Regions from separate parts of the Stenotrophomonas sp. YJH_SMC_17 genome, predicted to be linked through region 2. Evidence: predicted binding sites of a transcription regulator. Region 2 holds the regulator's gene; the other holds the start of a gene.

Region 1 (3,533 bases), on a different contig from region 2:
CCCGACCCGGATGCGGTGGAGCCGCAGTGGGGGGCAACCGATCCGGATGCCACCGTGACCGGCGAGCAGAAGGATCTGCGCATCAACCTGGTGGCCACCACCCGCATCGACAGCGACGTGTTCAAGCAGCGCCTGCGCCTGCTGGCCGGCCACCATTGGGAACTGCGCGACGTGCGTTGAGGCATCCGCCGGCGTCGCCGGTGAAATTTGGCGCGCTCGACTCTTCCGGTCGAGCGCACTGTCGTGCCGCCCCCCATGCAGGTTGCACGGAGTGCACACAGCCACTAGCCGGCGCGGCCAGAGTGTCCAGCGTGATGCGCTGGGGGACGGCACTTCAAGCAGGTCGATTCTGAGCGACCAGAGCAGGATGCGGTCCGGAGGCAATGCGCCGTCAGCGCGTCACCGACGGATCCGGATCAGCAATCCATCGTGCCGTGCGTGCTGCCTTCGTCATCCAGCACGTGCGCATGCAGGATCACCTGGTTGCGGCCGGCCCGCTTGGCCGCATACAGGCCGGCATCGGCATCGGCCAGCAGCTGATCGGCACTGGCCATCGCTGGCGGATGCAGGTACCCCACACCGATGCTGATGCTGACCGATCCTTCCGCCAGTGGCAGCGCTTCCACCGCCTCGCGCAGGCGCTCAGCCAGCGCCAGTACGCTGGACAACGGGCTTCCCGGCACGATCACCGCGAATTCCTCGCCCCCGTACCGCGCAACACTGTCGCCCGCACGGCCCGCGCCTGCCTTCAGAATCGCAGCAACCGCCTGCAGACAGCGGTCCCCCGCAGGATGGCCGTGCTGGTCGTTGAAGGCCTTGAAGTGGTCGATATCCAACAGCAGCAGGCCCAGCTCGGTGCCACTGCGCCGTGCGCGGTTCCACTCGGCCAGCAGCAGCGCGTCGAACTCGCGCCGGTTGGCCACGCCGGTCAGGCCATCCTGGCGCGCCAGCTGGTCCAGCGACGCCTGCCGTTCCATCAGGTCCACCTGCAGCAGGATGCTGCGCAGGCCGAAGCCCAGCGTCGCCACCACGAACCCGCTGACCGCCAGCGGTCGCGCATGGTCGACCACCAGGGTGCCGACCACCAGCAGCAGCAACGGCAGGATCATCGGGCCGGCCGCCTGCACCGTGCGCGCCATCCGCGGATGCGGCGCAAGGATCCGCGCGGGTGCCTGGCTGAGTGCGAGCAGCGCCAACAACAGTAACGGCAGATCGATCAGCAGGTCGGCATAGGCACCGAACGCATCGTCGGAGGTGTAGTGGTTGATGTAGTACGCCACCAACAGGTAGGTGACCGCATACATCGCCAGCGCACGGAAAAAGGTGCGCCGCTCGGGAACGTCGCCGGCCAGCCAGCGCACCACCGCGAACATGGCGATGCACAGGTTCTGGATATCGAACATGCGCTGCATGTTGGACAACGCGTGGTCGTCGATGTCAACACGGGCGGCAAACGACTGCGCGTGCACGAAGAACAGCACACCCAGCAGCGCCGCCATCGCCGCATCGATCAGGCTGATGCTGACCCGTTCCCGGCGCGCCCGGGCCAGGATGAACACCAGGGGCACACCGTAAAGCACGTAAAGGAACAGGCTAGCCCGCGGGGTGAAATCGGCACGGCCGGCGCCCAGAGCGTCGATCATGTTGAACGCCATGCCGCCGGCCCACAGCAGCAGCGCCAACGCCGTGGCCCGCCACCCCAGCGCCGCGCGGTCGCGGCGGGCCCGCCACAGGCAGGCGACCGCAGCCAGCAACGGGGCGCCGGTCAGGAAAACGAAGGAACCCGCCCCGGCGGGACCGGGCCACAGGGCCAGCACCACGCCATGGCACAGCACATACAGCAGCGCCAGCACTACCGGCATGCCTTCCCCCATCCGCAAGGCCGTATGGGCGCACGATAGCGCGCCGGCACGCTACAGCGGCGTGATCCACTGCGGCAAAACAACACGCCGCGGGCACCGCCCGGTAGTGCCGGCCAGTGGTCGGCAACCTGCAGTTCCGTATCTCCCTGGGGGGGCCGGCCAGCGGCCGGCACTACCGCAGACGCCTCAGGCGTTGAGGGCGCGGGCGTGGTGGGCGATGTGCTCGCCGATGAAGCTGCCAATGAAGTAGTAGCTGTGGTCGTAACCAGGCTGCAGGCGTAGGGTCAGCGGATGGCCGGCGGCCGCGCAGGCCTCCTGCAGGCGCTGTGGCTGCAGCTGGGTCTGCAGGAACTCGTCGGCCTCGCCCTGGTCGACCAGCAGCGGCAGGCGCTCTTCGGCGGTGGCCAGCAGCGCACAGGCATCCCACGCTGCCCAGTCGGCGGGGTTGTCGCCGAGGTAAGCATGGAAGGCCTTTTGACCCCACGGCACGTGGCTGGGCGCGACAATCGGCGAAAACGCCGACACGCTGCGATAGCGCCCCGGGTTGCGCAGCGCGATCACCAGCGCGCCATGGCCGCCCATCGAATGGCCACTGATCGCGCGGGCATCGGTCACCGCGAAGTTCGCTTCGATCAGCGCCGGCAGCTCCTGCGCCACGTAATCGTGCATGCGGTAGTGCGTCGCCCACGGCACGCGGGTGGCATTGAGGTAGAAGCCAGCGCCCTTGCCCAGGTCGTAGCCCTCGGCATCGGCCACATCGTCACCGCGCGGGCTGGTGTCGGGTGCGACGATGATCACCCCATGCTCGGCCGCATAGCGCTGCGCGCCGGCCTTGGTGATGAAATTCTGCTCGGTGCAGGTCAGGCCGCTCAGCCAGTACAGCACCGGCAGCGCCTGAGTATCCGCCTGCGGCGGCAGGTACACGGCGAACTGCATGTCGCAGCCCAGCGTGGTCGAATGATGGCGGTAGACGTCCTGCCAGCCACCGAAACAGGCGCGGTGTTCAATGCGTTCCATGGGACTCTCCTGCGTGCCGGCGTCAGCCGTCACGTGTGTTGATCAACTCATCCAGCTGCGACAGCAGGCGCAGCAGCGGCTCGACGCCGGGCTGGCCATCCAGGTTGCGGTACGCGGCCACCGCCACATCGCTGCGCGGTGGCCATCGGCCATCGGCGCGGGCCTCGTGCAGCCGCGGCAGGAAGACCTGCGCCAGCCAGTGCTCGAACGGCATCTCATCGATGCCGAACGGTGAATCCACCGGGCGCGGGGCACCGACCTCGCCTTCGACCCAGCCCAGCGCGCGCAGCACCTGCTCGATCGGGGCGACCAGGGCCGCGCGCGGGTCTTCCGCACGCGGCCGGCGCAGGGCATCCAGCCAGCCCATGCCGTGGCTCAGTAATGCACGACCGAACGGATCGACTTGCCTTCATGCATCAGGTCGAAGGCTTCGTTGATCTTGTCCAGGTCCATGGTGTGCGTGACGAACGGGGCGAGCTCGATATCGCCCTTCATCGCGTCCTCGACCATGCCCGGCAGCTGGCTGCGGCCCTTCACGCCACCGAAGGCGGTGCCCATCCACTTGCGGCCGGTCACCAGCTGGAACGGACGGGTGGAGATCTCCTGGCCCGAACCGGCCACGCCGATCACCACGCTCTGGCCCCAGCCACGGTG
Region 2 (3,533 bases):
CCGCTTCGGCAACGCCCTGTCGGTAGCCGTGGACCATGCCCTGCCGATCACCTGGGTGACCGATGGCCAGGACGTTCCGGACGACCTGCACCGGGCCAGTGCAGCCAATCTTGTACTTCGCCTTGAAGATTTGCGCCGAGCGGCCGATATGCCCTGCAACCCGGAGTTGAACCATGCCGTCGCGTGAGTACGCCAAGCTGACCAAGACCTTCCCGCTGTCGGCCACCCGCAGCGAGCCGCTCGGCCCTGTGCGCACCATCGCCGTGACCGGCGGCAAGGGCGGCGTGGGCAAGACCAATGTCTCGGCCAACCTGGCCGTGGCACTGGCCGGCATGGGCAAGCGCACGCTGCTGCTGGACGCCGACCTTGGCCTGGCCAACATCGACGTGATCCTGGGGCTGAACCCCACCTTCACGCTGGCCGACCTGGTCGCCGGCCGCTGCTCGCTGGACGACGTCATCGTCGAAGGCCCGAATGGCGTGCTGGTGGTCCCGGCCGCGTCCGGCCGCCGGCACATGGCCGAGCTGGCCCCGGCCGAGCATGTCGGCCTGGTCAACGTGTTCTCCGAACTGGAACGCGAGCTGGACATCATGGTGGTCGACACCGCCGCCGGCATCACCGACGGCGTGCTGACCTTCTGCCAGGCCGCGCAGGACACCGTGGTGGTGGTCTGTGACGAACCGGCCTCGATCACCGATGCCTACGCGCTGATCAAGGTGCTGTCACGCGAGCGCGGCGTGGACCGCATCCAGGTGGTGGCCAACATGGTGCGCGATCCCAACGAAGGCCGCGTGCTGTACGAGAAGCTGACCCGCGTCTGCGAGAAGTTCCTTGCCGATGTCTCGCTGAACTACCTGGGCTGCGTGCCGCAGGATGACTGGCTGCGCCTGTCGGTGCAGCGCCAGCAGCCGGTGGTGAAGGCTTATCCGTCCAGCCCGGCCGCGCTGGCGATCACCGAGATTGCCCGCCGCACCGCCCGCTGGCAGGCGCCGACCGAGCCGCGTGGCGGCGTCGAGTTCTTCCTCGAGCGCATCCTCAAGCAGCGCGGGGTGGCCGCATGAAAGGCGCAGCCCAGTACCGGGAGGTCCAGCGCTCGGCAGCCAACGAGGTCATCGCCCAGCACTCGGATCTGGTGCGGCGCATCGCCCACCACCTGGCTGCGCGGTTGCCGGCCAGCGTCGAAGTGGACGACCTGATCCAGGCCGGCATGATGGGCCTGATCGAAGCCTCGCGCAGCTATGACGCCGACCAGGGCGCCTCGTTCGAGACCTATGCCTCGATCCGCATCCGTGGCTCGATGATCGACGAGATCCGCCGCGGCGACTGGGTGCCGCGTTCGGTGCACCGCCGTGCGCGTGACGCCGCCGCCACCATCCGCCGCCTCGAACAGAGCAGCGGCCGTGCCGCCAGCGCCACCGAAGTGGCCGCGGCGATGGAGATGCCGTTGCCAGAGTACCTGCGGTTGATGGAAGACGCCGCACGCGGCCAGGTGCTGAGCCTGGAATCGCGCATCGAGGACCAGGGCGAGCTGGACACCGTCGCCCAGGGCGGCCCGACCCCACAGCAGGTGCTGGAGCGCGGCGAATTCGGCCGCGAGCTGGGCAAGGCCATCGGCCACCTGCCCGAGCGCGAACAGCTGGTGCTCTCGCTGTACTACGAGCAGGAGCTGAACCTGAAGGAGATCGGCGCAGTGCTCGGCGTGAGCGAATCGCGGGTCTGCCAGATCCACGGCCAGGCGGTACTGCGCCTGCGGGGCCGACTGAAGATATTCGAGGCGGTCGACGCCGGCCTTGAAGAATGAACATCCCCGAGGCGGCTGCCCCCGGCCGCCCGGAATGAACAACAAAGGAACTCTGCTTTGAACAAGAACATGCGCATCCTGATCGTCGACGACTTTTCGACCATGCGTCGCATCGTCAAGAACCTGCTGGGCGATCTGGGCTTCACCAACACCGCCGAAGCCGAGGACGGGCATGCCGCGCTGTCGTTGCTGCAGAGCCAGCCGTTCGATTTCGTGGTCACCGACTGGAACATGCCGGTGATGACCGGCATCGAGCTGCTGAAGGCGATCCGCGCCGACGCCAAGCTGAAAACGCTGCCTGTGCTGATGGTCACCGCCGAAGCCAAGCGCGAGCAGATCATCGAAGCGGCACAGAGCGGCGTCAACGGCTACATCATCAAGCCGTTCACCGCGCAGACGCTGGAAGAGAAGCTGGGCAAGATCTTCGAACGCCTGGCGGCCAGCGCCTGATGGATACCACGGTCGACAGGAACGCCCTCGCCCTGCGCCTGCAGGAAGCCCTGGACGCGCTGGAGTCCGGTGACGAAGCCGCTTGGCGGCAACGCATCGACGGACTGGTCGCGCTGCGCACGCAGCCGATGATGAGCGGCCTTTCGCGGCTGGCCCGCGAGCTGGGTCAGGCGCTGGGTGAACTGCCGACCGTGCCGAGCGAAGCCGGTGAACTGGACGACGCCTGCGCACGCCTGGACCACGTGGTGGCGATGACCGAACAGGCCACCCACCGCACCCTGGACCTGGCCGAGGAATGCCGCAGCCTGACCGAACAGCTGCGCGCCGAAGGCCTGCAGCCCGGCCAGGACGCGCAGCTCGAGCGCATCCGCCACAACCTCACCGAAATCGCCCTGACCCAGAGCTACCAGGACCTGACCGGACAGATCATCCGGCGCGTGGTCGGCATCGTGCGCCGCGTACACGAAGGTTTCGGCGCACTCGGCCTGCCGCCGGAACAGCATCGCACCGACCCGGAACTGGCCGGGCCGGCACTGAAGGGACTGGACCGCCACGCGGTCTCGCAGAACGACGCCGACGACCTGTTGTCGGATCTGGGGCTGTAACCATGAGCGCGGTATCCGACGACATCACTGCCGATTTCATCATCGAGGCACAGGAAATCCTGGACCGCCTGGGCGAACAGCTGGTGTCGCTGGAGCAGGCGCCGCAGGACAGCGAGCAGCTCAACGCGGTGTTCCGCGGCTACCACACGCTCAAGGGCGGCGCCGGCTTCCTCGGCGTCACCGCCATGGTCGAGCTGTGCCACGCCGCCGAAGAAGCACTGGGGATCGCGCGCGCCGGGCAGGCCGTGCTGCAGGCCCATCACTTCGACGCCGCCCAGCAATCGCTGGACTACCTGCAGTCAATGCTCGACGCGGTGTCGTCGGGCACCGAACCGGGCTACGCCCCGCCGGAGCTGATCGCCCAGTTCGACATGCACGGTGGCGGTACCGCGGCCCCGAGCGCCGCCGCACCGGCTGCCGCTGGCGGCGACCTGATCACCGAAGACGAATTCGAGGCCCTGCTCGACCAGCTGCACGGCGGCAACCCGCCGACTGCGGTCGCACCGGCGAAGAAGGCGGACGATGGATTGATCAGCGAAGACGAGTTCGAAGCCCTGCTCGACCAGCTGCATGGTGGCGCCGCGCCCGGCAGCAAGCCGGTCGCTGCCCCGCCGGCGCCTCGCCCAGCGGCCGCCGCTCCGGCAGCCAAGCCCGCCGCCAAACCGCTGGCCGAAGCC

The links. Region 2 encodes FliA, which starts transcription of late flagellar genes. Its sites were predicted from a motif close to TAAAGTTTNNCNNNCNNNGGCCGATAA; they were not measured.
Region 1: a site for FliA is predicted at 1,969-1,995, ahead of AC5P8Z_RS12015 (GGDEF domain-containing protein). Genes of this name have one in related genera too.

What each region holds. Positions count from the first base shown of each region.
Region 1 covers NZ_JCAFUU010000003.1:492,107-495,639, reverse strand. Annotated here, with positions in the region: gene AC5P8Z_RS12020 (hypothetical protein) at 1-180, shown strand, start outside; gene AC5P8Z_RS12015 (GGDEF domain-containing protein) at 417-1,862, opposite strand; gene fghA (S-formylglutathione hydrolase) at 2,049-2,879, opposite strand; gene AC5P8Z_RS12005 (YqcC family protein) at 2,902-3,246, opposite strand; gene AC5P8Z_RS12000 (S-(hydroxymethyl)glutathione dehydrogenase/class III alcohol dehydrogenase) at 3,255-3,533, opposite strand, start outside.
Region 2 covers NZ_JCAFUU010000012.1:9,535-13,067, reverse strand. Annotated here, with positions in the region: gene flhF (flagellar biosynthesis GTPase FlhF) at 1-187, shown strand, start outside; gene AC5P8Z_RS19390 (MinD/ParA family ATP-binding protein) at 174-1,061, shown strand; gene AC5P8Z_RS19385 (RNA polymerase sigma factor FliA) at 1,058-1,801, shown strand; gene cheY (chemotaxis response regulator CheY) at 1,859-2,251, shown strand; gene AC5P8Z_RS19375 (protein phosphatase CheZ) at 2,251-2,856, shown strand; gene AC5P8Z_RS19370 (chemotaxis protein CheA) at 2,859-3,533, shown strand, end outside.